DNA from 2 places in the Glutamicibacter sp. NPDC087831 genome. Region 2 is predicted to be linked to the other one. Evidence: predicted binding sites of a transcription regulator. Region 2 holds the regulator's gene; the other holds the start of a gene.
What was found. The regulator LexA, encoded in region 2, represses DNA repair genes until DNA is damaged. The targets are predictions, from matches to a motif close to TCGAACANNTGTTCGA.

Region 1: the regulator LexA is predicted to act here: its motif matches at 2,251-2,266, upstream of ACIOJF_RS05455 (DUF222 domain-containing protein).

Annotation. Positions count from the first base shown of each region.
Region 1 is NZ_JBIUVH010000001.1:1,112,114-1,126,418, forward strand. Features, by position in the region: gene pepN (aminopeptidase N) at 1-928, shown strand, start outside; gene ACIOJF_RS05450 (biotin/lipoate A/B protein ligase family protein) at 1,103-2,158, opposite strand; gene ACIOJF_RS05455 (DUF222 domain-containing protein) at 2,330-3,928, shown strand; gene ACIOJF_RS05460 (type B 50S ribosomal protein L31) at 4,680-4,937, opposite strand; gene ACIOJF_RS05465 (RNA methyltransferase) at 5,084-5,917, opposite strand; gene ACIOJF_RS05470 (sulfite exporter TauE/SafE family protein) at 5,922-6,719, opposite strand; gene ACIOJF_RS05475 (ABC transporter ATP-binding protein) at 6,748-7,533, opposite strand; gene serB (phosphoserine phosphatase SerB) at 7,721-8,641, shown strand; gene ACIOJF_RS05485 (VanW family protein) at 8,803-10,551, shown strand; gene ACIOJF_RS05490 (SDR family oxidoreductase) at 10,701-11,450, opposite strand; gene ACIOJF_RS05495 (beta-ketoacyl-ACP reductase) at 11,485-12,207, opposite strand; gene ACIOJF_RS05500 (DUF3099 domain-containing protein) at 12,425-12,847, shown strand; gene ACIOJF_RS05505 (acetone carboxylase) at 12,847-13,092, shown strand; gene ACIOJF_RS05510 (SURF1 family protein) at 13,093-14,001, shown strand; gene ACIOJF_RS05515 (hypothetical protein) at 14,080-14,305, opposite strand, start outside.
Region 2 is NZ_JBIUVH010000003.1:412,057-426,361, reverse strand. Features, by position in the region: gene priA (bifunctional 1-(5-phosphoribosyl)-5-((5-phosphoribosylamino)methylideneamino)imidazole-4-carboxamide isomerase/phosphoribosylanthranilate isomerase PriA) at 1-120, opposite strand, end outside; gene ACIOJF_RS12775 (hypothetical protein) at 148-297, opposite strand; gene hisH (imidazole glycerol phosphate synthase subunit HisH) at 300-935, opposite strand; gene hisB (imidazoleglycerol-phosphate dehydratase HisB) at 936-1,556, opposite strand; gene ACIOJF_RS12760 (histidinol-phosphate transaminase) at 1,579-2,685, opposite strand; gene ACIOJF_RS12755 (LysM peptidoglycan-binding domain-containing protein) at 2,767-3,120, opposite strand; gene lexA (transcriptional repressor LexA) at 3,379-4,098, shown strand; gene ACIOJF_RS12745 (glycoside hydrolase family 76 protein) at 4,155-5,234, opposite strand; gene ACIOJF_RS12740 (ATP-dependent DNA helicase) at 5,340-7,337, opposite strand; gene hflX (GTPase HflX) at 7,330-8,991, opposite strand; gene ACIOJF_RS12730 (methyltransferase) at 9,318-9,923, shown strand; gene dapF (diaminopimelate epimerase) at 9,992-10,927, opposite strand; gene miaA (tRNA (adenosine(37)-N6)-dimethylallyltransferase MiaA) at 10,960-11,862, opposite strand; gene miaB (tRNA (N6-isopentenyl adenosine(37)-C2)-methylthiotransferase MiaB) at 11,867-13,396, opposite strand; gene ACIOJF_RS12710 (hypothetical protein) at 13,556-13,879, shown strand; gene ACIOJF_RS12705 (regulatory protein RecX) at 13,873-14,305, opposite strand, start outside.

The DNA of each region.
Region 1 (14,305 bases), on a different contig from region 2:
CTCGGGCCTGGGCGACTCGCTGCCCCGCGCCACCTGCTGGGCGTCGCTGTGGGATGCGGTGCGTTCGGCCACCTTGGATGCGCAAAGCTACGTGCAGGCGATCCTCGATCACGCGCACGCCGTCACCGACGCGGGCGTCTTCGGGGTGCTTACCGACCAGTTGGCCACCTCGATTTCCAAGTACGTTGCCCCCGAGCTGCGCGCGGAGCTGCGCCAGAAGGCCGCCGCAACCCTCACCGGGTGGCTCACCCGGTTCGAGGCCGGCGGAGACCAGCAGACCACCACCGCGCGCACCCTGGTTCGCCTGGCCCGTGCCGGCGTGGCTCCGGAGGTGCTCGACGCCTTCCTGGGCGAGCAGCCCAATGCCTACCAGGTCACCGTCGATGAGCAGCTGCTGTGGGGTTCCTACATCGCGCTGGCCGCTTCCGGCCGGCTCGACGAGGCCGCCGAGGCATCCATGCACGAAGCGGCCAAGGCCAACCCCACCAGCGTGGCGCAGAATTCGGTTCGCACCGCGCTGGCGGCGCGCCCGGATCCGCAGGCCAAGGACACCGCTTTCGACACCGTGCTGATGGCGCGCGATGAACACGGGGAGCTGTCCAACGATGCCCTCTCGGCCACCGCGCTGGGCTTCACCATGGGTTCCTCCGCCCTGCTGGCACCGTTCGAGGAACGCTACTGGGCCGCGATCCTGCCGGTCTTCGAGACCATGGGCATGGAATTCGCCACGCGCGTGATCGAGGGGCTGTATCCAGGGCACCAGGATCTCCAGGGCGCCATCGAGCAGAACCATGCACTGGCTACCGCTACCGCATGGCTGGAACGCCATGAGAGCGCACCGGCCGCCCTCAAGCGCATCCTGCTTGAGGAACGCGCAGAACTGGAACGCTCGCTGAAGGCCCAGGCCTACAGCCGCACCAGCCGCTAGGCGCTGGCCCTCCGAAGCCGGCCCGCTGCTTATCCACGCAGCGGGCCGGCTTTTCCGTGCCGCTACACGCTGCCGGCGCAGCGGAGATGGCAGGGCCACAGCAACCATGGCCTCAAGCAAAACATGGGCCTGGCCTCGAACTTGATCGAGAACAGCCCCTTGGATCTTGGCTCGCTACGGAACCCGCGCGGTCCACTGCGCGGTAGCGAATTTGGCCTCGGCCAATTCCTTCGCCGCCAGACGGGATTCGGCATCCAGCTGCGCCGGCTTGGCCCCGGTGCGCTTGGCGAAGGTGTCCATCATGACGTTGATGATCTCCATGCGATCCAGCTTTGTCTGCGACTTCAGCGGATCCACACGCTTGACCGCTGAGGTGATGCCCTTGTCGGAGATCTTCTCCCGGCCAATGCGCAGCACCTGGGTCATCTTCTCCGCGTCGATGTCGTAGCTCATCGTGACGTGGTGCAGCATCGCACCGTTGGCCAGGCGCTTTTGCGCTGCGCCGCCGATCTTGCCGGCAGGGGTCGCGATGTCGTTCAGCGGCTTGTAGTACGCTTCCAGGCCGATGCTTTCCAGCGCTTCCATCACCCAGGCGTCCAGGTACGGGTAGGAATCGGCAAAGCTCATGCCGTCCACCAGGGATTCAGGAGCGTAGAGCGAGTAGGTAATGCAGTTGCCAGCTTCCATGAACATCGCGCCGCCTCCGGAAATGCGGCGAACCACCTGGATGCCGTGCTTTTCGGCTTGCTCCATGTCCACTTCGTTCTTCAGCGACTGGAAGGATCCGATCACGACGGCACCTTCGCTCCAGTCCCAGAAACGGATGGTCGGCTTGCGGGTCCCCTTGGCGATTTGCCGGGTCAGCACCTCATCCAGCGCCACTTGCTCGGTGATTGGAATGATCTCCGGGCCCAGGACTTCCCACTCGTGGTCTTCCCACTTGGTGGCGTGTCCCAGCGCGCGGCGGACGACGCGCGCGATGGCGTCTTCGTCAAAACCGAACATCACTGCGCCTTCACGCAGATTGTCGGTTACCGCATTGCGTATGGTGCTGTGGCTGGCGTCCGCTGGCAAACCGCGTAGCGCATCATTCAAGTCATCGAGTGCATCATCTGGTTCCAGGAAGAAGTCGCCATTCAATGACACTTCGGTGATCACGCCATCGGAAGTATCCAGATCTACAACGACTAATTTGCCACCGACTACCTTGTATTCACCATGATGCTTCATGGTTTCATTCTATCCCCGGCTGCCCGCTAGTCGAATCCACGCACCCCCGGATTCGGTGGTTCGCAGTGGCAACATTCGACGCCGGATAACAATCGAATAAATATTCGAGAATACTTCCACATTCCGCGGATTTCCGGGCCAAACTGTCTGTTGCCGGCAGGATAATTAACTATGGCTATACCCGATTTCATCCATGACGACGATGATGAACATCGTCTACCGTTGCCCCCAGCTGGCACTCGCACAGAATCCCACAAGGATTCGTTATTCAGCGACCATCTCGAACATCACCTGTTCCATGGTCCGCTGAAGCAATTGGCAGATGAGCTCTACGACGCGGGCCCGCTCAATGGCCCCGACGACGCCCTCGAACGGCTGAAGAAGATCCAACGCATTCAGAGCACCCTCGATGCAATGACATCTGTGCTGCTGGCCGATTCAGTAGAACAAGTCAGTGAATCATTTGCCGATATGATCGCCACCGCGGGGACCACTACCGAGGAGGAGGAACGCGAGGCTCGGAAAAGTGCTCAATACTATGGCGTTGACCGCGGCAGTGACCAGGTCATCAACTCCAACTTCATCGCAGAAGCGGCTGTCGCGCTGCGTGAGACCCCTCGCATGGTAGGCAAGCGGATGTTCTATGCCAAGGGTCTTCGCTACGCCTGCAAGGAAACCCTCACGGCTTTGGCTGCAGGAGAGATCACGCCCAAGGCAGCGCATGACATCGTGAAGTATTCGCAGGACTTGCTCCCCGAACAAATCATGCAGATGCAACGCGTGCTGTTGCCCATGGCGAAGACTGCGTCTGATGACGCGATATACCAACGCGCACGCCGGTTCCATGACAGGATGTGCCCGGAGGCCGCCGAACAAAGGCACAAGAAGTCTGAAAAGAATCGCAAGCTCACGCTATGGGATAACGAAAATGGCATGTCCACCCTCAAGTACTACAACAGTGCCGCAGTGATTCATTCCATCAAGAACTCCGTCAAGTGGCTAGCTGATCAGCATAACGATCCGCAGGATCCCCGCACCCGGGAGCTAATAGAAGCGGACGCCTTTGCAGACATCATCCTCAACGGCTGGCCGGACCGGGAAGGCACGCCCCTCAAGCCACGGGTATCCATCACGATTCCCGCGGTGGAAATGCTGGCGGATCCTACAAGGACCGTGGCTGACCTGGAAGGCTACGGCCCCATCCCACTGGGGGTCGCATTGGTGTTGGCAAAGGATGCGCCTTCGTTCCAGCGCGTGCTGACCGACCCATGGACTGGCGCCGCGATAGATGTCGAGCGAAGGCGCTACCGGCCCTCGCAGAGCCTCAAGGATCTGTTACGGCACCGCGATGAGCATTGCTGCTTCCCCGGCTGTCGCCGTCCAGCTGACCGCTCCGAGATTGACCATATAAATGGCTGGGCTCACGGAGGGCATACGACCAGGGACAATACGCATCTGCTGTGCAAGCAGCATCAAATGTTCAAGCATGCATTGGGTTGGAAAGTCGTTCCGCGTCCTGACGGATCCAAGATGTGGGTGACTCCACACGGGCTGAGCGCACTCGTTATTCCGGAAAGCGTCAAGCGTGTGGACCAATTCGATCATGTAAATGATCATTGCCCAGAGCGCCCTAAGGTCATTCCTTTGCCGCATATTCGACTCACGGCAGAAGTACGCAGGGTACTTGGGCTCAAGCCTCGCGTCGACATTCCAGACGAGGATCCCGGTCCTGAATCGCCGCCAGATGACGGCCAGAAGGAAACAGGCTGAGGACGCTATCCCGATTGACCGGTTTTTGGGTGACAGAATTTTTCAGTCACCAGCACCTCCACACCACCAATAACACCATTCACGCAACGGCGATGGAGCCAGTTGCTCGGAGCAGTGCGGCCAAGACGTCTGCTTCGACGAGTCAGCGAATCCTTATTCAGCCGCCACTGGAAACCCCGACGGCTATAGCACCGAAAAGCTCTGGGCAAACGCTCCTGACAATATTTTTCAGTCAATGGCGCCTCCAGGCAACTGCCAAAATGCCCGATGCGCACCGCTGTGCCTAAAACGGGACCTCTACGACAGTTCCGTGAAAATATTTTTCAGTCATCCCCGGCTGCCCCGACGGCTATTGCGCCGAACGACTCTGGGGCGAACGCTGCTGACAATATTTTTCAGTCACTGGCGCATCGAGACGACTACCAAAATGCCACTAGCGCATCACGGCGCGAAAAAGGAATCCTCCTAGTCAGTTAAGTGAGAGCATTTTTCAGTCATCTCCTGCCGCCCCGACGGCTATTGAGCCGGAAGACGCTGGGGCGGACGCTGCTGACAATATTTTTCAGTCACTGGCGCATCCAGGAAACTGCCAAGATGCCGCGATGCGTATCGTGGCGCGAAAAACGAATCCTCTTAGACGGTTCCGTGAAAACATTTTTCAGTCACTGATGGACAGGTGTGCTGTTAAAGCAGCAGCGGCGTGTTTCCAAATACTGGAAACACGCCGCGAAAGCTTGCTAGGGGCGAAGTATTACTTCTTGCCGCCGAAGCCCTTGAAGCGGGCGTTGAAGCGCTCGACACGACCAGCGGTGTCCATGATGCGCTGCTTGCCGGTGTAGAACGGGTGCGAAGCTGCCGAGATTTCGACGTCGATTACTGGGTAGGTGTTGCCATCTTCCCATTCGATGGTCTTGTCCGACTTAGCGGTCGAACGGGTCAGGATCTTCTCGCCGGATGCCAGGTCGTTGAAGACAACTGGGCCGTACTGTGGATGGATATCAGCCTTCATAGCTATACACCTTTTTGTTTATGGCCACTGGATTTTGCCAGTAGCTACTTACTCGGAAATTGTGTCCCGCATTCAGGGCTCCATGAAGAGACCTCAATGCACAGACAGTCCATCCTATCGCAAAAGCGGCGGCGGCAGAAACCTTCTTAGCGTGGCGCGGAGCACAAATGCCAGAATGCAATTGCGCTAGCGGCACCAACATTCAGGGAATCCACTTCGCGGTACATAGGGATGATCACGGTCCGGTCAACGGCGGCCAGAGCTTCATCGGTAACTCCCCTGCCTTCGTTGCCCAAGATCATGGCGACCTTCTGGCCAGACTTGATCTCTACTTCGTTTAGCGGGATCGCGTCCTCGGTCAGTTCCATGGCGAGCATCTCGTAGCCATGCCTCTTCAAGGTCTGGATGTCCTCTGGCCACGACAGCATGCGTACCCAAGGAAGGTCGAAGACCGTCCCCATTGAGACGCGGGCGCTGCGACGGTACCAGGGGTCCACGCATTTGGGGGTGAGCAGCACGGCGTCAACGCCGAGCCCTGAAGCCGAACGGATAATTGCGCCGAGGTTAGTATGGTCGGCGATGTCTTCCAAGATGGCGACGCGCGAACTGGCTTCAAGCACTTCGTCCAGATCCAGCGGTTCGGGACGATTCATCGCTGCCATGGCGCCGCGGTGCAAGTGGAAGCCGACCAGATCCTGGAGCTGCCGATCATCCCCAATGAAAATCGGCGCGTCTGGGAAACGGTTGAACTCCTCGGTTAGCTGGTCCAGATGCTTTTCGGCGAGCAAGAAGCTGCGCGGCACGTGGCCCGCGTTGATCGCACGCTGCACCACTTTGGTGCTCTCGGCAATGTAGAGCCCGTTTTCCACGTCAGTGCGCATACGCAGGTTCGCTTCGGAGAGCCGGAGGTACTCATCGAGGCGGGAATCGGCCAGATCCGCGACCGGCAGGATCCGTTCAGGGTTGAGAATTTCAGCCACGAAGCTACACCAACTTGTAGAGCATGTTGCCCAGGGCGACCAGGCCCAGGATGACGATGACCAGGCGCAGCAGCCCAGGCGAGAGCTTGCGGCCAATCTTGGCGCCGGCAAATCCGCCGATCAGCGAGCCGACAGCGATAAGCAGGACGACGAGCCAATTGATGCGTTCCGGCGCAATGATCAGGTACATCGCGGCCGCCACGAGATTCACGATCAGGGAGAGGATGACCTTGATTGCATTGGACTGCTGCAGGGATGCTTGCAAGAACACGCCGAATACCGCCATCAGCAGGACTCCCTGCGCGGCGGTGAAGTAGCCGCCGTAGACACCGATGATGAACACCAGGATGTAGAGGACCATTGGAATCTGGGCGCGATCGGCATCATCCGGGTCGGTGCCGCCGGAAGCGGCCTGCCGGGTCTTCGCCCACTTGGCAAGACGGGGCTGGAAGATCACCAGCACCAGCGCGCAAACCAGCAGCACCGGCGCAACGATGCCGAAGACGGACTCCGGCAGGTTCAGGAGGAGCAAGGAACCGATCAACCCGCCGATCAGTGAAACCGGCACGAGTTTGAGCAGCGTCTTCTTGACGCTGGCAGCTTCTCGACGGTACCCCCAGGCACCGGAGAAGCCACCAGCAACCAGACCCATGGCGTTGGAGACGACGGCATTCACCGGAGCCATGCCCAACGCCACGAGAATGGGGAAAGTGACCAACGTGCCCGAACCGACGACGGTGTTGATAGTTCCGGCCCACAGTCCACCAATGAAGACCAGGGCTTCGCGCCAAAATTCGATCACGTGGAATTTTCCCCTTTAGTTATTGCTGTTAGCTGCGTGCGAAAGCAGAGTAGCGTCCACCTTCACGCCGCAGGCTCAGCGGCATGCCGTAGGTTGCTTCCAGGTTCGCTTCGTTCAGCGTGGATTCGATCTCGCCGGCAGCGACAACTTCGCCGTCGCGCATCATCAGGATGTGGGTGAATCCCGCTGGCACCTCTTCAAGGTGGTGGGTTACCAGAACCAGCGCCGGGGCATCCTCGTCGGCTGCCAGTTCCGCCATCTTGCCAACCAGGTCTTCGCGCCCGGCAAGGTCCAAGCCTGCTGCAGGCTCATCGAGGATCAGCAGTTCGGGATCGGTCATCAAGGCACGGGCGATCAGCACGCGCTTGCGCTCGCCTTCGGAAAGCTTGCCGAAAGGCTGGTTCATGAAGGTGGACATGCCCCAGTTGTGCAGCAGATGGAAAGCACGGCGCTCATCGAGCTTCTCGTACTTCTCGCGCCAGCGACCGGTCATGCCGTAAGCCGCGGTGAGTACTACGTTCAGCGCGGTTTCGTTGGCTGGAATGGAGTTGGCAACCAGGGCTGAGCTCAGGCCGATCAACGGACGCAGATCGAAGACCGACACCTTGCCCAAACGTTCGCCAAGGATATCCGCGGTACCGCGGGTTGGGTGCAGCCGGGTGGCCGCAATGTTCATCAAGGTCGACTTGCCGGCGCCATTGGGGCCGATCACAATCCACCGCTGTCCTTCTTTGACTTCCCAGGACACGTCCTTGAGCAGGTCTTTTCGCCCGCGTACAACGCTGACATCTTTGAAAGTTAGCACTTCGCTCATGGTATTCAAGATTAGACTTTTCGCCCCTGTTTCACTAATTGGAAATGCCGAACGGGGCCTGAGATCGCCGGATTGACCTGTATTGCGTCCAACGGCAATACTAGTTCGCTCCCCTGGGCCTGGTCAGCAGCTTTGCGCCAACACGTCATGTTTGGTCGTAAACACCGAAGCAATGAAAAATGGTTGCATGGCTTCATCATTGGTTTTCGCATCCCGCCCCGCTTTCTCCCGCACAGACTTCAACGCTGTATTGCAGCAAGCGGCCGCCGCCGGGCTCATTCCCGCCGCGGACGAGAGCCAGATCAAAGCCAGCGAAGAGCGGCTGGTCGCCAAGTTCCGCCTTGAACAGGCCGATCAGGCGAAGCTGCAGCAGGCTGCTGCGGCATTCGTCGATGCGCAGGTCGCCGACGGCGCACTGGAATACGCGGACATGTGCGTAGCGGTGGTACCGGCCGAACTCGTCGATGCTCCGCAGCTGCTCTTGCTGATGGATGTCGATTCCACCTTGATCAAGCAGGAAGTCATCGAACTGCTCGCCGCTCACGCTGGACGGGAAGAAGAAGTGGCTGCGGTGACCGAAGCCGCGATGCGCGGTGAACTGGATTTCGCCCAGTCCTTGATCCAGCGCGTAGCTACCTTGAAGGATCTGCCAGATACTGTCCTTGCCGAGGTAGGCCAGCGCATTGTCCTCTCGGACGGCGCCGAAGCCCTGGTCAAGCGGTTCCACGCTGCTGGGCACAAGGTCGGCGTAGTTTCCGGCGGGTTCCAGCAGATCCTGGATCCGTTGGCTGCCCATCTGGGCCTGGACCATGCGCTGGCTAACACCTTGGGCATTTCCGAGGGAATTCTTGACGGAACCGTTCACGGCCAGATCGTCGATCGCGGCATGAAGGAAACGATGCTGCGCGCCTGGGCCGAGGAACATCACATCCCGATGACGGCAACCGTCGCCGCCGGTGATGGCGCCAATGATCTGGCCATGGTTGCTGCCGCGGGTTTGGGTGTGGCTTTCAATGCGAAGCCTGCCCTGCGCGATGAGGCGGACGTGCGCCTGGACTTCTCGCGCCTGGACGTCATCGCCGACCTAGTACTCAATGATTTGGCTTAGCGGAATCCAACAACTGCATAACAATTCTGCCGATAGCGGCTTTCGGTAACTTGATCGGTTGTTCCAGCGGTTAGTATTTCTATTGACGCGTTTAACGGCTGGCGGCATAAGTCCTAGCCGCGCGCGTAGCCCCTATCGCTTTCGAAAGAGCTACCAGACCAGTGCAGACCCCCTCCCCGGACAGTTCCTCAACTACGCCTACGCACTCCGCACAAGACAAGAAGAAGCCGAAGAGCAAGGCCAAGCCTTGGATCATTACCGGTTCTTGTGTTGCAGCCGTAGCCGCAGCATATTTCGGCGGAGCCGCCTATGTCAGTTCCCAGGTTCCAGCCAACGCGTCAATTGCGGGCGTCAACATCGGATCCATGAACAAGGACCAGGCTCGCGCCGAATTGGAACGCGAGGTACTCCCCCTGGCTGAAAAGCCAATGGATGTCACCGTCAACGGTGAAAAGTACACCCTGGATCCGGCCAAGGCCGGCCTGGAACTGAACGTTGATGAAACCATCAACGAACTGACTTCCTACGAAATCAACCCGGCCAAGCTCTACGAGCGGCTCACCGGCGAATTCCACGTCACCCCAGCGGTCGACGTAGATCAGGAAAAACTGGGCGCGCAGCTTGAAGCGCTGGCCAAGAAGGCCAATGCCGAGGTCGCCGAAGGAACCATCGATTTCAAGGATGGCACCTCGAAGCTGACCAAGCCCGTTGACGGCGTAGCGCTGAAGACCGAAGAAGCCGCCACACTGATCAGCGAGGAATGGGAAATTGCCGGCGCGGCGATCGACCTGCCTGCCGAGGTCAGCAAGCCGGCAATCTCTGCCGACGCCCTGCAGGCGTTCTACGACAAGGACGTCAAGGCGCTGCTGAAGGACGAGGTCATCCTGGCATCGGATGACAAGAAAGCGTCCATCTCGGCCGCGTCTATTGCCGCGGCGGCAAAGTACGCGCCCAAGGATGGCGCCCCAGCGATCGCATTGGATGACGAGAAGCTCTACAAGGCTGCGACGAAGAATTCCGATCTTTCCAGCACTGCCAAGGATGCGCAGATCGTCTTGAAGGACGGCAAGCCGTCCATCATCAAGTCCTCCAAGGGCATCTCGCTGGAGACCAAGGGCCTGGGCGCCAAGGTCCTGGCCGCCACCGCTGCCAAGAACCGCACTGCCGAAGTTGAGATGACCGAGAAGGAAGCCGACTTCACCACCGCAGATGCGAAGAAGCTCGGCATCAAGGAACCGATCGTCACCTTCTCCACTCCCTACCCGGCTTCCGATACCGTACGCACCAAGAACCTGCATGCCGGTTCGGCGCGCGTCAATGGCGATATCATCAAGCCCGGCGAACGCTTCTCGCTGCTGCAGGCCTTGGGCCCGATCACCGTGGCCAACGGCTATTACAGCTCCGGGGTCGTGGAAAGCGGCTTCAGCACCGAAGCCGTAGGCGGCGGACTCTCGCAGATCTCCACCCAGATGTACAACGTCGGCTTCCTGGCCGGATACGACGACATCACCCACAAGCCGCATTCGCGCTGGTTCGAGCGCTACCCCGCGGGACGCGAAGCCACCTTGTGGGAAGGCCAGATCGACATGATCTGGGAGAACAACACCCCCTACGGCGTGATGATCCAGGCCTGGGTTTCGGGCGACAAGGTCAATACCCGCCTGTGGTCCACCAAGTACTGGGATGTCTCGCAGAAGAGCTCGGGCAAGTACAACCAGACCAACCCCGAGACCAAGTACAACCCGGCCGAAAAGTGCGTCTCGGAATCTGGTGGCAAGAAGGGCTTCAGCATCGATATCACCCGCTACCGGGAAGCCTTCGATGGATCCAAGAAGCTGCCAGCTGAAACCAAGAGCTGGACCTACAGCCCATGGCACAAGATCGTCTGCGGCGACAAGCCCAAGGACTGATCCAAGCGAAATCGCCGGGCGCCTCCCTTTCGGAGGTGCCCGGCGATTTCGCTTAACCCTGCGCATTTTGCCCCAGGCACGGAAAAGCTGGCGGTCGGAACCCCTGCACGGGGTAACTGCCGCCAGCTGATGCGCGCTGCTGCGGGGGCTTACTTGCCCGACTGCTCCAGGAAGTCGCCTGCGCCGCCAACCAGCTCGGTGTGGCCGGTCTCGACGTCGGCGAAGACCATCTTGGCTACCTCGGCGCCGAACTCCTCGACGGAGTACAGCTTGCCGGCAGCTTCGCGGCGGGCGTCGATAGCACCTGGCTCCATGCGGTTGAGCAGGGTTGCGGTGATGGTCCCTTCGATCATGTCACCGGAGACCACCACGAAGGTGATGTTCTTCTCGGCCAGCTTCGGGATCATTTCGCGCAGTGCATCTTCGCCGGCGCGCTTGGACTTGGCCACAGCGTCGTAGGCATCCATGGTGGTTACTTCGTTGATGAAGTGCGCCTGGTGGCTGGTAACGAAGACCACGCGGCCGCCCTCGCTCAGCTGGGGCAGCGCGGCTTCCAGCATGGCCACCTGCGCGTCGCGGTTCAGGCGCAGCGCATAGTTTTCGCCCATGGAGGTTTCCATGCCGCCCGAAGCGTTGAGCACGACGACATCCAGCGAGCCGAAGTTCTCAACAGCCGCGTCAACCAGAGCCTGCGGACCCTCAACGGTGGTCAGGTCGGCGCCCACGGCAACGGCCTTGCCGCCCTTTTCTTCAATAGCGGCAACAATCTTGTTGGCGCGCGGGGCCTTGGCGCGGTAGTTGACCACTACGCCAACGCCCTGCTCGGCCAGCAGCTGCGCGGTCACCGCACCGATGCCGCGCGAGGAACCGGTTACAACGGCACCTTTGAATTCACTCATGGTGGTACTCCTTTGGATTTCTTGCTTAAATCTTCTAGTGGCCCATGCCCAGGCCGCCATCAACCGGGATCACGGCACCGGAGATGTAGCCTGCTTCGTCGCTGGCGATCCAGCGGACCACGTTGGCAACCTCTTCAGGCTCAGCAAAGCGGTTGGCCGGGATGCTGGAGAGGTATTCCTTCTGGGTGTCCTCTGGCAGCACAGCGGTCATCTCGGTGTTGATGAAGCCCGGAGCCACAACGTTGGCGGTGATGCCGCGTGAGCCCAGTTCACGGGTCAGCGAGCGGGCGATGCCCACCAGGCCGGCCTTGGACGCCGCGTAGTTGATCTGCCCTGGCGAGCCGTAAAGGCCGACGACCGAGGAAATCAGCACGACACGGCCGCGCTTGAGCCGGATCATGCCCTTGGACGCGCGCTTGATCACGCGGAAGGCGCCGGTGAGGTTGGTGTCGATCACCGAGGTGAAGTCGTCTTCGCTCATGCGCAGCAGCAGGGTGTCCTTGGTGACCCCCGCATTGGCGACGAGGACTTCTACCGGACCGTGGGCCGCTTCAACTTCCTTGAAGGCCGCGTCGATCGATTCGCCGTCGGTGACATCGGCCTTGACGCCGAGCAGTCCGGCGGGAACCTCGCCGCTGCGGTAGGTAATGGCCACTTTGTCGCCGTTGGCTTCGAATGCGCGCGCAATAGCAAGTCCGATCCCGCGGTTGCCGCCGGTCACGAGGACACTGCGGCCAGTGGTTGGTTCCGTAGTCAATGTATTTCTCCGTTCATGCGCTCGCTGTCCTGGCATGGTAAATCTCTCCAAGGGCCAGCCGAAAAGCGCACTTTGCCTAGTTAAGTAGCTACTCCGTGAACAATCCTATTAGTTACTACCCAGTTTTACCGCTTCGACAGCGCGTAGAAATTACACTCTTCGTGCCGCAGGTGAGACAATGGGAGCAGATCCCGTACTGCGAAGCGAAGTCTTTTACATGTCCCCACAGCCCACGAATCACGGTTCCAGCCAACCGGAAGTTCACCGCATTACCGAAGCGCGCGAGTCCCATACCACCGAGCGCGATTCACGTGTGCGCAAATACACGATTTCCATGACCGTGCGCCTGATCTGCTTCGTTCTCGCTTTCTTCTTCGATGGCTGGCTGCGCTGGGTCTTGCTCGCGGGCGCAATTATCCTTCCCTATATCGCAGTGGTGATCGCCAACGGCGGTGCGGATCTGACCAAACGCGAACCGCCCGCCGAGTTCTACAAGGCTCCCGGCGCCCAGGCTATCGCCGCACCGGACGAAACCGCGCCGGCCGCGCAGCAGGCACCGGAACCAGAAGTGATCGACGGAAGCTTCGCCGAAGAAGCTGATCCGGTGCAACAGCCAACAACTGCTCCCAAGGAGGACTAGTGGATCTGCTAGGTTCGCTCGGCGGCTCCCCTGCCGCCGCCGAAATCCAGTGCTCGCGAAAGGGCTGCCGCAACGCCGCCAGCCACCAGCTGCTGTGGAATAATCCGAAGATCCACACCCCGGACCGGCGCAAAATCTGGCTGGCCTGCGAAGAGCACCGCGACTGGCTCGAAACGTATCTGAAGGAACGCCTGCTCTACAAGGAAACGCTGCCGATGCCGGGCAATGAAGGAGAAAGCAAGTAGATGTATCGTTTTCTGGCCAGTACCCGGTGGGTCGGCTGGCTCATTCTGGTGGCGATCTTCGCCGCCGCCTGCATTGGCTTGGGCAATTGGCAAGCCGACCGCCGTGCCGAAGTCCTCGACGGCATCGAACGGGTCAACCGCAACTACTTCGCAGAGCCGGTCACCGGCACGCAGGCCCTGGAGAATTTCCAGGACCTGGACGAGGACAAGACCTGGATGACCGCGCAGCTCAGAGGCCAATATCTGCCCGCGGATACCATGATCGTGCGCAACCGCATCAAGGCCGGCAGCCCCGGCTACGAGGTGCTGGTGCCGTTCAGGACCACCGAGGGCGGAACTGTCGTCGTGAACCGCGGCTACCTGCCGATCGGCAACCAGGAAAACGGCCACCCGGATGCTGTTCCAGCGCCACCTGCCGGAGAAGTCACTGTGGATGTGCGCTTGAAACCATCGGAAATCCGCTTGGACCGCGGCGCCCCGGAGGGCCAATTGGCTTCGATCCAGCTCGAAGACTACGCCAAGCTCCTGGACTACGAGATCGCCCAGGGCGCCTACGGCCTGATGTATGAAGAGGATCCGGCCCCGGCCACTGCGCCACTGCAGCTGGACGCTCCGGATATGGATGAAGGTCCGCATCTTTCCTACGAGATCCAGTGGTACATCTTTGGCGTGCTGGCTTTCATCGGCTTCTGGTATGCCGCTCGCCAGCAGAAGAAGCTGAACGCCGAGGATGCCGCCGAGCAAGCCGAAGCCGAGGCGCTGGGCCTGGACGAGCCGCTGCACAAGGTGCGCAAGATTCGCGCCAAGCCGGATAAGAAGTTCCGCCGTGACGGCACGCCGACCGATGAAGCCATCGAGGATGCGCTGCTCGACCAGGCCGACCACACGCCAGGGGGCCTCCCGAAGTAGCTGCGGGAAACAAGGGAACCGCGCGGCAGCTGGAATATTCCAGTTGCCGCGCGGTTCTCTGCTTAATGCAGTTTTCTTTCAGCTGCCGTTGGCCGGCGGCGTCCAGCGGATCCCGCTGTCGCTGCACCCAGGAGTCTTGTGCCACTCGCCTTCGAGGCAGTAGGCATCGATGAGGGTGCGGTCCCCCACCGGCTCCTGCAGTTCCAGCGTGTAGGGCGCGGTCTCGTTGCCCTGGCAGGCATGCGCTTCGCCTTCCAGCGGTTCAACCACGATCCCGATGGCGATCTGGTCATTGGACGGCTCC
Region 2 (14,305 bases):
AGCTTCCAGCGGGTCGCCGTATCCGGTCTCGGAACCGGCTTCGCCCTGGACCAGGCGCACTGCCTGTCCGCCAGCGATATCTACTGCAGGCAAAAGTTCGAGGATTGGTTGCTCGCTCATGATGTCCTTAGTGAAGAAGTAATGTGATTAGTAGGTCAAGGACCAGGCTGCGATCAGGCTCAGGCCTGCAAGTACCCACAGCGCGATGATCCATGAGATATGGGCCTTCTGGCTCTTCAGCGAAATGGCTCCGCCAATCAGGAAGGCCCCGACAACGCCCAGAATAAGGGTCCACATGCCTAGAGCGTCCCCAACCAATTGCGAAGCAGCTGCGCGCCAGCGTCCCCGGACTTCTCCGGGTGGAACTGCACTGCCGATAGCGGGCCGTTCTCGACGGCGGCCACGAAGGGCGTTCCGTGCGTCGACCAGGTCACCTGTGGCGGGGTCATCGCTGGCTGCGTTACGTCGAATTCCCACTTCTGAACAGCGTAGGAGTGCACGAAGTAGAATCGTTCACCCTCGATGCCGGCGAACAGCTTGGATCCCTCCGGCGGGCGTACCGTGTTCCAGCCCATGTGCGGGATGACATCTGACTGCAGGCGTTCAACCTTGCCCGGCCATTCGCCAATGCCTTCGGTTTTCACACCGTGTTCCACGCCTTCTTCAAAGAAGACCTGGTGTCCCACGCAGATACCCAAAACCGGCAGGCCCCCGGCAATGCGGCGACCGATCCAACGCAGGGAACCGGTTTTGGCCAGCTGCTCCATGACCGAGGCGTAGGCGCCAACACCGGGGACTACCAGGCCGTCGGCGGCCACGATCTTCTTCGGATCTGCGGTCAGTTCCACTTCGGCGCCGGCGGCTTCCAAAGCGCGCACAGCGGAGCGGACGTTGCCGGACCCATAATCCAGGACAACTACTGTTTTCTTTTCCACTTACAGTGCACCCTTCGTGGATGGGATCTTGTCGCCCATGCGCTCATCGCGCTCTACCGCTTCGCGCAATGCGCGCGCGAAGGACTTGAACTGCGCTTCAACGATGTGGTGCGGGTCGCGACCCGAGAGCACCTCGATGTGAGCACAGATCTGTGCGTGGAAAGTGATGGCTTCGAAGACGTGACGGGTCATCGAACCGGTGAAGTGACCACCGATCAGGTGGTATTCCTGGCCCGCAGGCTCGCCGGAGTGCACGAGGTATGGCCGGCCCGACACATCGACTACCGAACGGGACAGGGCTTCGTCCAGTGGAGCGTAGGAGGTGCCGAAGCGGCGGATGCCGGCCTTGTTGCCCAGTGCCACGCGCAGTACTTCGCCAATGGTGATCGCGGTGTCCTCGACGGTGTGGTGAACGTCGATGTGGGTATCGCCGGTTGCACGCACGGTGAGATCGATGAGCGAATGCTTGGATAGCGCAGTCAGCATGTGGTCGTAGAACGGCACCGAGGTGCTGATCTCAGAGACACCGGTGCCATCGAGGTCCAGTTCAACGAATACGGACGATTCGCTGGTCACGCGTTCCATGCGGGCGCGACGTGCGCCAATCAATTCGGCAGACATGTCTTCCTTCGCTTGTCTTTGATTACTTCTGCGAGCCGAGCAGTTCGGCAAGTCGTTCCAAGAAGGCTGTGGTTTCCGATTCGGTTCCTGCCGTAACACGCAAGGTTCCCGGGATTCCATTGTCGCGGATGATGATGCCGGCTTCCAACAGGCCTTCCCAAATCTTGTGGGGGTCTTCGACGCCACCGAAGAAGACGAAGTTGGAGTCGGAGACCGATGGCTTGAGGCCAAGTTCCTTCAGGCGCGCGACGATGCGGTCCCGCTGGGACTTGATGTCCTCGACCTGGGCCAACAGCAACTCGATGTTCTTCAAGGCCGCGATGGCGGTTGCCTGGGTCACTGCCGACAGGTGGTACGGCAGTCGCACCAAGCGGATGGCATCGGTGACTTCTGGCGCAGCGGCCAGGTAGCCTACGCGCGCACCGGCCAGGGCGAAAGCCTTGGACATGGTGCGCGAGACAATCAGCCGCTGGCGGCCTTCGAGCAGGCTCAGCGCCGAGGTGGTGCTGGCCAAGGAGAACTCGGCGTACGCCTCATCCACGATCACCATGCCGTTATGCTCGCTCATGGCTTCATATACCGCGGTGATGACGTCCAGGCCAAGGGCCGTGCCGGTGGGGTTATTCGGAGAGCAGAGGAAAACGATGTTCGGCTTGTGCTCGCGAACCTGTGCGGCTGCGGAATCGGCGGACAACGTGAAATCTGCGGCGCGTTCACCGGCGATATATTTCGTGTCAGTACCACTGGCAAGCAGCGGGTACATGGAGTAGGTTGGGCCGAAGCTCATCACGGCACGGCCGGGGCCGCCAAAGGCTTGCAGGATTTGCTGCAGGATTTCATTGGAACCGTTAGCGGCCCAGATATTGTCCTTGGTGAGCGAGTGGCCGAGGTAATCGGCTAGGAGTTCGCGAAGCTCGGTGAACTCGCGGTCCGGATACCGGTTCAACATTGCCGCCGCCTTGGCCACCTCTTGTGCAATGGCATCGACGACTGTCGGTGGCAACGGATGGGTGTTCTCGTTGACGTTCAGCTGGATGGGCACGTCAATTTGTGGTGCGCCATAAGGGGATAGCCCGCGGAGATTCTCACGCAAGGGCAGCTGACTCAAAAGTTCACTGCGGTCATTCACGCATCAAGTCTACGTGCGCAGCGCGCCTGCCGGTGAATCCGCTACGGCCACAGGTAACAAACTCGAAGCAGGCTGGGGAAGCTAGCCGGCAAGGACCGGAATCGACAAGGTTTCGCCAACCTGGATTTCGCTGCCGGTCAGGGCATTGAGTTCGGCGATGTGGCCCACTGCCGAGGTCACGTCGTAACCGGTGGCGTAATCCCGGGCCAGGCTCCACAGCGTATCCCCTGGAATAACGGTGACATCAACGGTTCCGACTCCAACAGGAGTATCGGCTGCGGCATGCGCGTCAGAGGCAAACATGGAGATGAAGAAAGCTGCGGCGATGGTGAGTGCGAAAATGGGCATACCCACAAGCACGGCCCATCCGCGACGGTTGATGCGGATCTTCAGTGGTGCCTGGGTCTGATTTGAGTCAAGTGCGACGGTTGCCATGACTTTGTCTCCTCAAGAAATTCAAGTGATGCGAATTTGTATTCGAAAGCGTAGATTCGAAAACTTGTTCGAACCTCGTATATCTGTTCTAACAGAGGTTTGCGGAACTTGTCCAGAAGTTTTCGAACAAATCTTTGAAAGAAGCTCGCTTATCTACTAAGATTTCGAAGTAGACGAGCAATGAAAACATCTCACCATCTAGCGCCGACAGTTTGGACTTACGAACTTTCGAATGATTGCTAGGGAAGGCAAAATCTCATGTCAGCTTCACAACGCACTCCCCGATCGAATGCACGTTCGCTGACGATTCGCCAAAAGAAGATCCTGGAGACGATCCAGCGGTCAATCGGCAAGAACGGTTATCCACCATCGATGCGTGAGATTGGTGACGCAGTAGGGCTCAAGAGCCTTTCGAGCGTCACCCACCAGCTGAGCCAGCTGGAAAAGCTCGGCTATATCCGTCGAGATCCACGCCGTCCGCGCGCAATGGAAATCCTGCTGCCTCTGCAGCTGGCCGAAGACGCCGAGAAGGCCGAAGTTTCGAAGCCGGTCGAGCCAGATGCCAGCGAAGACGCCAAGATCATTGAATTGAGCACTTCCGCTGACACCACCATGGTTCCCCTGGTTGGCCGTATCGCTGCCGGCGGTCCGATCCTTGCCGAACAGTCCGTCGAAGATGTTTTCTCGTTGCCTCGTCAGCTCGTAGGCCACGGCGAACTGTTCATGCTCAAGGTTTCCGGCGATTCAATGGTTGACGCTGCGATTTGCGATGGCGACTGGGTAGTTGTCCGCCGCCAGCAGACGGCGGACAACGGCGACATCGTAGCTGCCCTGCTCGATGAAGAAGCCACGGTAAAGACTTTCCGGCAGCGTGACGGGCATACCTGGCTGCTTCCGCAGAACTCGCGCTACGAACCAATTTTGGGTGATGCCGCAACGATCATGGGACGCGTCGTCTCGGTGATGCGCTCGCTCTAGAATACGTACGGTCATTGCGCTGGTGCTTGGCACCAGCGCAATTCTCGTTTAACCCGCTATTGGCCGGCGTTCAACTCGAATTGAGCGGCCGCCGAGAAGATCATCCAGCGTTGGATTGCCGCCGAAAGCCGGCGTGGTTCCTGGTCAGCCAGATGGCGCGCCGTTGCCATGACCAGCCTCCTGGCCTGCTCCCGGCTCCGGGCTTCCAAACGGCCATCATTACCGGCGAGGGCCAGATATCGGCAGAGTATCCCCGCGAACAGGTTGCCGTCTCCCCCGCTGTTGAACGAGAGGACCCCGGCAGCAGTTGACAGCGATTTCGTGGTGGCATCGATCAGTACTTTAGCGTGAGCCAGATCAGCAGGCTCGCCAAGCTCAAGCAATGCCCCGAGCACCAGGCCCTGGTTATAGGTGTAGACCGCTGGTTCCACGGCGTGTCCCTGCGTGGTCAACCGAAGTCCGTCCAGATACAGTCCTCGCTCCACGCTGAACAGATTCTTTTCCAGCCACTGGAGAAGCTCTCGCGCGGTCTCTTTCTCCCCGGTACGGGCAAAGAACAGTGCCGCCGGCGCGTTGGCTGGCGTGTTCTTGAAATCCCGCTTTCTGGACCAGTGCAGGCCGCCGTCCAGCACCCCATCCATGCCGGCATGGAGCTGCCGTCCCAGCGTCCGAACTGCCGCCTCGGCAGGACGGCTCCTGTGTCCCGTCACCAGCTGCGTGAACTCTGACAGGCGGCCGCTGGCCAGGGCAAGCCAAGCCATGTCGTCGAAGAAGTAGTTGGGCAAGATCCCGAAGTTTCGAATTCGAATGCCGCGCAATAGGCCGTTGGCCCGGGCAAGCGCTTCGCGCGCCCGGTGTTCGTTGCCTTCGTCCCAGTACGATCGGCCCTCATCGATGATGGCATCCAGATAGTGCGCCTGCCACCAATAGTTCCACTCCGCAAGCGGGTGCGCGAAACCATTGAGATTGCTGAGCATGCTTCCGTCGCGCAACCGATGCGCTTTGCTGTAGCTCTGTCCAATCCACGTTCCGGGCAACCCCATGAGGCGATGCCCGAACCGCTGGTGGGTGTCGATCGCGGCTTGGTGCGCCAATTCCTGCATGGACTCCATGGTGCCTTCCGATTCGAGCTTCATCAGTTCTTGTCACAGACCTTAGTGCATCTGGAAGCATCATGCTGGTACCGGTTAAAGAACTTGAGCTGTCCCGAAGGACAGCTCAAGTTCATATTCTGGCCGCGGCTATTTCCCGCCCGGGTTCAATCGCTTGAGAACACCAGTGATGACCTTCTTATCGACAGTCGGCCACATCGGCGGCAGGGTAGCTTTCAAGAAGCTGCCGTACCGCGCCGTGGCCATGCGCGAATCAAGGATCGCCACAACGCCCTTATCCCCGACCGAACGAATCAAGCGCCCAGCACCCTGGGCCAGGCGAATCGCCGCATGGGTGGCGGCAACCTGCATGAAGCCATTTCCGCCATGCTTGGCCACGTCCTCGGAACGGGCCTTGGAGATAGGATCATCCGGGCGCGGGAAAGGAATCTTGTCGATGATGACCAGCCGGCAAGAATCGCCTGGCACGTCCACGCCCTGCCACAAGGTCATGGTTCCAAACAGGCAGGTGTCGCGTTCGCTGCTGAACTGTTCGACCAGCGACTTCATGCTGGCTTCACCCTGGCACAAGATTTCCACGTCCAGGCGCTCGCGCAAGATGCTTGCCGCTTCCTCGGCGGAACGCTTGGAAGTGAACAGCGCCAAGGCGCCGCCACCGGAGGCCTTGATGAGATCTTCGATCTCATCCAGCGTCTCCGCCGCCAGTTGGCGTCCTGGCTTGGGCAGGTGCTTGGCCACGTAGAGGATGCCCTGCTTGGGGTAATCGAAAGGGCTGCCAACATCTACGCCGGTCCATGATGGAGCGCCGGCGCCCATCAGGCCCAAGGAGCCTGCTACCGAGTCGAACTGCGAGCCAATGGCCAAGGTGGCGCTGGTCAATACGACCGTGCGCCCGTCGAAGAGGCCCTCGCGCAACTTGCCGGCCACCGACAACGGTGCCACGTTCAAGGTTGCAGGCTGGCTCTCATCGGCCTCGACGTAGCCCCGGCCTTCGACAAACTCCCGCGGACGGGTGGTGTACAGGACCTCGCGGCGTTCTTCGGATTCGAGCATGCGAATCGCATCATCCATCACTGCCTGCAGCTGGGAGCGGGCAGTCTGGCGGCCGCCATCGGCCGGTGCATTGGCTTCGGGCTTGGACAGCGCCAGAGCCAGCCGGGCCTGCTCCACGATGTCGTTCAGGGCAATGCCCATGTCTTCGCGCAGACCATGTTCCAGCAAGCCTGTCGGCAACCCGGTCAACGACTTTTCCAGGCGGTTTGCGGCCTTGACCATCTCATCCGCATTGATACCGCAATGGCGCTTGGCACCGCCAGCGGCGGTAAGCACCATGCGCGAGGAGAGCGCGCCCGAAACCGAGCTGGTCACGCGATCTTGCAGTTCGTGGGCCTCATCGATGATCGCGACTTCGAAGTCCGGGAGAACCGAAAGCCCCTCGAAGGCCGAAACCGCCAGCAACGCATGGTTCGTAATGACCACGTCGGACTCGGCGGCACGGGCACGCGCCATTTCCGAGAAGCATTCGTCCGCCATCGGGCACTTCTGCGAGCCGAGGCACTCCATGGCCGAAACCGAGACCTGCTTCCAAGCCTTGTCACTAACCCCGGGCACCAGTTCATCGCGGTCACCCGTGTCGGTCTCTTCGGCCCATTCACGCAGTTTCATTACTTCGCTAGCCAGCGGCGAGTAAGTGGTGCCGGCAGGTATTGCCGGCTCGTCCATGGAAAAAAGAGTGCCTTCGTCATCCGGGTATCCGCCGCCGAGCTTGTACTGGCACAGGTAGTTCGAGCGCCCCTTGAGCAGCGCGACATCCATCGGGCGCGAGAGCTTGCCCTTGAGCGAGTCGAGTAATCGCGGTACGTCACGGCCGACAATCTGCGATTGCAGCGCCAATGTCGCGGTGGAGACGATCACTGGCTTGGCGCTGGTTTGCGCGTGGGCCAGTGCCGGAATCAGGTAGCCCATGGACTTGCCCGTTCCGGTACCGGCCTGCACCAGCAAATGCTTTTCGTCTTCCAACGCGCTGACCACGTGCTTGACCATTTCCTGCTGGCCGGTGCGCATGGCGCCGCCCATGGAAGTGACCGCGGCCTCCAGGAGCCCCAGGGCCTGCTCTTGCTTATCCATGAAGGTTGAAGGTCTCCAACTCTGCAGCAAAGGAATCGCGCACCTTGACGATCAGCCGGGTGCCCTCCTCCAGGTGTTCGCTTTCCAGGATCTCGGATTCGCTCTGGTGCAGCTTGGCGATCAAATCCCCCCGGTTGTAGGGAATGAGTACCTCAAGCTGGACTCCGGGGCGTGGAATCGAGGAACTGATCTTTTCCAGCAGCTCCTGGATGCCTTCACCGGTATGCGCAGAGACAACCACAGTGTTGGATTCCTTGTTGCGGATGCGTTCGATAACGAACGGATCAGCCACATCAGCCTTATTCACCACGATGATCTCTGGGATGTTCAACGCGTCGACTTCGCCGAGCACGGTGCGCACGGCCTGGATCTGCCCTTCGGGATCCGGATGGGACCCGTCAACGACGTGCAGGATGAGATCCGAATCGGCGATTTCCTCCAAAGTGGAACGGAAGGCTTCCACCAGCTGGGTCGGAAGGTTGGAAACGAATCCCACGGTATCGGCCAGGGTGTAGGTCAGCCCGTCTTCGGTCGCCGACTGGCGAACGGTCGGGTCCAGGGTAGCGAACAGCGCGTTCTCCACCAGCACACCGGCGTTGGTCAGTCGGTTAAGCAGCGATGACTTGCCAGCGTTGGTGTAGCCGGCAATGGCTACGGCCGGAACCTCATTGCGCTTGCGGTTGGCACGCTTGGCTTCGCGCGCAGGCTTCATGGCCTTGATCTCGCGGCGCAGCTTCGCCATGCGGTCGCGAATGCGGCGGCGGTCCATTTCAATCTTGGTTTCACCCGGTCCACGCGAACCGATACCGCCACCGGCGGCACCCACGCGGCCACCGGCCTGGCGGGACATCGATTCTCCCCAACCGCGAAGGCGCGGCAGCAGGTATTCGAGCTGGGCCAGTTCAACCTGCGCCTTGCCCTCTCGCGACTGGGCATGCTGCGCAAAGATATCCAGGATCAGGCTGGTGCGGTCGATCACCTTGACCTTGACGATATCCTCCAAGGCGCGACGCTGCGAAGGAGCCAGCTCTGCATCGACAACCACGGTATCGGCGCCAGTGGAAGCAACAATTCCGCGCAGCTCTTCAGCCTTGCCCGAGCCGAGGAAAGTCGATGGGTCCGGCTTGCTGCGACGCTGCACCAGCCCGTCCAGGACCTCCGAGCCGGCGGTCTCTGCCAAAGCGGCGAGCTCACGCAGAGAATTCTCGGCGTCGGTGACGGTGCCGTCGCTCCAGATGCCAGCCAGCACGACGCGTTCCAGGCGCAGCTGGCGGTACTCGACTTCGGTGACGTCTTCCAGTTCCGTGGACAGGCCTGCGACGCGGCGCAGCGCACGGCGGTCGTCCAAATCTTCCTGGTCCCCGTCGAAATGGGTGAGGCCGGAGGAAAAACGGTTCAGTGCAGAGGCTTGCCCGGCGAAGATGGAACTCTCTTCTTCGCCGAAGTGCTGAACCTGCGGGCTCTGCGCATCGTCGGCTGCGAGGATTCGATCGATGGCGGCCTGGATCTGGGCATCATCCATAGATGCCGAATCGTGCTCGTGTGACTCGGAGTTAGTCATGGTCTCCTTAGAAGTACTTCGCTTTCCAGAATAGTGCGGGTGGGCCCCACTTTGCGACGTGGCGCGTTCAGTTTCGGTTGGTTCATCAAACATTCGTGGTCCTTTGCAAGGATTAAAGGTCTATGAGCAGACAGGTGAATGCATGGTTACCGGTGAGCAAAGGCGAATGCGGGGTTCCAAAAAGAAGAACTGCCAAGAAGGGGAAATGACTTTGCTGTCTGCTGATTCATGCAGGTGGGCGCGCAAGAAGTGCACGGCCAGCTCGTGGAATCGCGGGTAACCAAGAGGATTACGTATTAGACGAAAATGAAAGTCATAGGGAAAACTCTATCAGTGATATCGTGTCGTGCCTATATCGCTTTGCTCACGTTGGAGACCCTGTTCTTTGGGGTAACCGTACTGGGCGATAAACTTTGCCTATGACCTCGGATCACTACTTCACCGCCAGCCCGGCCTCGGCAGACGAACGTCGCACCATCGAAGTCGAGCTCAATGGCTCGCTGCGCAAAGTGCAGACGGCCTCCGGCATTTTCTCCCCTGCCGGGCTGGATAAGGGCACAGCGGTATTGCTGCAGTACGTGCCGGCCCCTCGCGGACGCATCCTGGATATCGGGTGCGGCTGGGGGCCCATCACCTTGGCCGCTGCCGAGCAGTCCCCGCAGTCCGAGGTCTACGGCGTCGACGTCAATGAGCGTTCCATCGATCTGGCCCGCTTGAACGCCACGGCGTTGGGCTTGTCCAACGTTGTTGTCGGCACTCCTGATTCCGTGGATCCGAACCTGGAATTCGACACCATCTGGTCCAACCCGCCCATTCGCATCGGCAAGGATGCCCTGCATGAGCTGCTGATGCTGTGGTTGCCGCGTTTGGCCCCGGGCGGCGAGGCCTGGATGGTGGTGCAGAAGAACCTTGGCAGTGACTCCTTGCAGAAGTGGCTGGTTGAGCAGCTTCCCTCGGAGTGGAAGATCACCCGCGAAGCGACCGCCAAGGCCTTCCGCGTGCTGAAGGTAGCGCGCCCGGCCTAGAGGACCGAAGGCAAACCGCAGATCGGCTGCCGAGCCAATCTGCGGTTCTGCGAAGAACCGGATCAGTTCTACTGCGCACCGAGGATCCCGCGCGCCACCAGATCCGCTGGGCCGCTGAGGATCGTATCTTCTCCGCCGCTTGCATTGCCGCGGAATTCAACGCCGACCACGCCGCCTGGCACCGCAACAGCCCACTGGTTGATCAGCGCGGTGCTGCGCGCCCAGTAGCGTACGGCAGCTGCAGCCGCGCAGGCACCGGTACCGCAAGAGAGGGTCTCGCCTACCCCGCGTTCATGGACGCGCATCTGGACCTGGGCAACTCCGTCTTCTTCAATCAGCGGTTCGGATGGAACCACGAATTCCACGTTGGTGCCGTGGGCAGGAACGGGAGATACCTCTGGTGCCTGGAACAGGTCCAATTCTTCGAGCATTCGGGCATCGGGCAACGCCACAACGGTGTGCGGATTGCCCATGGTGATGCTCAAGGCCGGCAGGGCCTGTTCCCAGCCACGCGGCTTGACCATGGAGTCCACGGATTTTTCGGCCGCGTCCTGCTCGAAGATCAGGCCCCAAGGACCCAGGTTCACTGCGTAGCCATCGACCAGGCGGGTAATTTCCTTGACCCCTGCACGGCTGCCGATTTGGAAGCTTTGCCCCACCTGGAGGCTCACCAGCCCCTCGGCAATCAGGTAGTGCGCGAAGGCACGCACGCCATTGCCGCACATTTCGGCGATGGAACCGTCGTTGTTCCGGTAATCCATGAACCAGTAGGCCTTGGGGTTCTCCAGGAACTGCTCTTCGTATCCCGGAACCTTGGAGGTTGGCACGGCACGGATGAGCCCGTCGCCGCCAATGCCGAAGCGGCGATGGCACAGGGCCGCTACCTGTTCGGGGGTGATGTCGAGCTTTGCTTCAGGGTCTGCAACCAGTACGAAGTCGTTGCCGGTAGCGTGGCCCTTGGCAAAATGTTGTCCAGCCAGCTGTCCTAGTTCGGTGCGGTACATCAATGCTCCTAGAGTTTTCCTGCGTATGTTGGCTAGCCAATGATCTTCAGCGTTTTTTCCAGCAGTCCCGGTTCGATCGGGTTCAGCCAGTTGACCCGCTGGTCTGCATTGAACCAGGTGATCTGCCGTCGCGCGAACTTGCGCGTGGCGATGATCGTCTGGTCGATGGCTTCGGCTCGGGTGATCAGCCCATCCAAATAGTCAATGTACTGCTGGTACCCGATGGCACGCGAAGCGGTCTTGCCTTCGCGTAATCCTTGTTCAAGAAGTCCTGCGACTTCTTCGGCTAATCCCATGGCATCCATCTTGTGCACGCGGGCCTCCAGGGCTTCGTGCAATGCATGCCGGTCATAGTTCAAACCGATCTGGATTGCCGGTGCGGCATACTCGCGTTGCGGCATGAAGGAGCTGAAGGCCCGCCCGGAAATCTCGTAGACTTCAAAGGCCCGGATCGCGCGGCGCAAATCCAGGTTGCGCCCAGCTGACACCGGGTCCACCTCGGCCAAACGGCGGCGCAGGGGTCCGTCGCCTTCGGCCTCGACCTCAGCCTCCAGCCGTTTCCTGACCCCGGGATCCGTCGGCGGGAAATCGATGACGTCAAGTGCTGCGCGCACATACAGTCCAGAGCCGCCGACCATCACCGGAATCTTGCCGCGGGCCTGGATTCGGGCGAAGTGGTCGCGGGCTTGGGCTTGGAAGGCCGCGACGGACGCTTCCTCGGTGATGGCCATGGTGTCGAGCAAATGATGCTCGATGCCGCCACGTTCATCCACCGGCAGCTTCGCGGTGCCGATATCCATGCCGCGGTAGAACTGCAGGGCATCTGAATTGACGATTTCCCCGCCCAGTTCCCGGGCCAGGGCAATAGCCAAATCTGACTTGCCGGTGCCGGTGGGGCCGACGATGGCGATGACCGGCAGGTTCGAATTGGTCATGTACTTAGCTACGCACTTTCAAGGTTGGCATGCCCAAGCTCGTGCGGCCGATGGAACCGTTCGCAGCTGGGGAAGGTACCCCGCAGCTTTCGGCTTGGGCACGGTCCCAGGCATCCCCGGCACGCGAACGGCGCAGGGAGTACTGGTCAGCGGTGGGATCAGAAATCAGGTGGAATGATGCCACTTCGGTAATAGGCAGGGTGACCAGATCGCCTGGGCGCGGGGCTTGGGCTCCGTCAGGCACAGAGAAGTGCACCAGGCGCTGGTCCTGCGAGCGTCCGGACAGGCGCCGGGTTTCCCCGGACTTGCGTCCGGACTGCTCGGTGGCCATCACTTCTACGGTACGGCCCAGCTGCTTCGCATTCTCTTCCTTGGCAATGCGGTCCTGGAGCGCGGTCAGTCGCTCGTAGCGTTCCTGGACCACGGCCTTGGGCAGCTGGTCTTCAAGTTCGGCTGCCGGTGTTCCCGGCCGCTTGGAATACTGGAAGGTGAATGCCGAGGAGAATCGCGACGCTTCAACCACGTCGAGGGTGGCTTGGAAGTCCTCTTCGGCTTCGCCCGGGAAGCCAACGATGATGTCGGTGGTGATTGCCGCATGCGGGATGCGTTCGCGAACCTTTTCCAGGATGCCCAGGAATTTCTTGGACCGGTAGGAGCGGCGCATTTCCTTGAGCACCCTGTCCGAGCCGGACTGCAGCGGCATATGCAGCTGCGGCATCACGTTCGGGGTCTCGGCCATGGCATCGATGACGTCATCGGTGAAGGCCGCTGGGTGCGGGCTGGTGAAGCGCACGCGTTCGAGTCCTTCTATTTCGCCGCAAGCGCGCAGCAACTTGCCGAAGGCCAAGCGGTCTCCGAATTCCACGCCGTAGGAATTCACGTTCTGGCCCAGCAGGGTCACTTCGATGGCCCCATCATCGACCAGGGCCTGGATTTCGGCGAGGATCTCGCCCGGGCGGCGATCGCGCTCCTTGCCGCGCAAGGATGGGACGATGCAGAAGGTGCAGGTATTGTTGCAACCCACGGAAATGGAGACCCAGCCTGCGTACACGGATTCGCGTCGAGTCGGCAAGGTGGATGGGAAGACATCCAGTGATTCCAGGATCTCCAGTTGCGCCTCCTGGTTGTGGCGCGAGCGGGCCAGCAGCGTAGGCAACGAACCGATATTGTGCGTGCCGAACACCACGTCTACCCATGGGGCTTTCTTGACGATCGTGTCCCGGTCCTTCTGGGCAAGGCACCCGCCGACGGCAATTTGCATATTGGGGCGTTCGGCCTTCAGGTTCTTCAGCAGGCCCAGATGCCCGTAGAGCTTGTTGTCTGCGTTTTCACGCACTGCGCAGGTATTGAAGACGACGACGTCGGCTGCTTCTTCGGCCAGCTCTTCGGATTTGCGGCTTAGGCCCGCATCTTCCAGGAGACCGGAGAGCCGCTCGGAATCGTGCACGTTCATTTGGCAGCCGAAGGTACGTACTTCATAGGTACGGGGTAGTTCTCCACTGCCGATGTTGCTCAAGGTATGTTGCTCAGTCACTCTTCAAGATTACCGAAGATTGGGTACTGCTGAAATACAGGTGACCCTGGGACGCGCTCCGGCGTGCTGTTCGCAGCGCGTGCCCGCTAATCGCCGGATTCACCGCTTCCCTCGGAAGGGTTAGGATTGAATTAGACTATCAACTAGCCAATTCGGCCTATGAGAGAGATTTCCGTGGAAAACCATTCACCCCGCCCACAACCGGAACCCGAGAAATCCCGCCCATTGCGCTTGTCACGCGGCATGAAGGTCTTCCATATCTGGATGGTCGGAATATCCGCACTTTTCCTTTTCGCCATCCCGATCGCCATCGGCCTCCTCCCGCCGATGGACCACGAGACCGATGACCTGCTGTTCAATATCGGTGTTGGCTCGGTGCTTGCCGGGATCGCCGCCTTGATCCTGTGGGCATACCAGGGCATTGACGATTGGCTTGGACGCCGCAGCAAAGCACCTGCCCAGGATCCGAAGCGCAATCAGTAGCGGCTACCGAAGCGCTCTTCCCATTCTTCGCGCGCGACCTTGAAGGCCAAGCCGCCGTTGTAGCCTTTACGCCCCAGCATCCCTACTAGTCGGCGTAATGCCCTATCCCGATCTGCGCCCATGGATTCCGGGCGCAGTTTCGCGCGAACCAGTTCACGGGCCCGCTGCTCCTCGGCCTCATCATCAATCTGCTCAAGCGCTTCAGCGGCCAGTTCATCGTCTACGCCCTTGGTGCGCAGCTCGCGCTTGATCGCCCCACGGGCCAAACCGCGCGAGCGCGCGCGGGCAACTACCCACGACTTCGCAAAGCGTTCATCATCAACGAGATTGATTTCGGCATACCGGTCGATGACTTCATCAGCGATATCCTCAGGGCATTGGTTGTCAAGAAGCTTGTCCTTGAGCTGTTTCGCGGTCTTGTCGCTG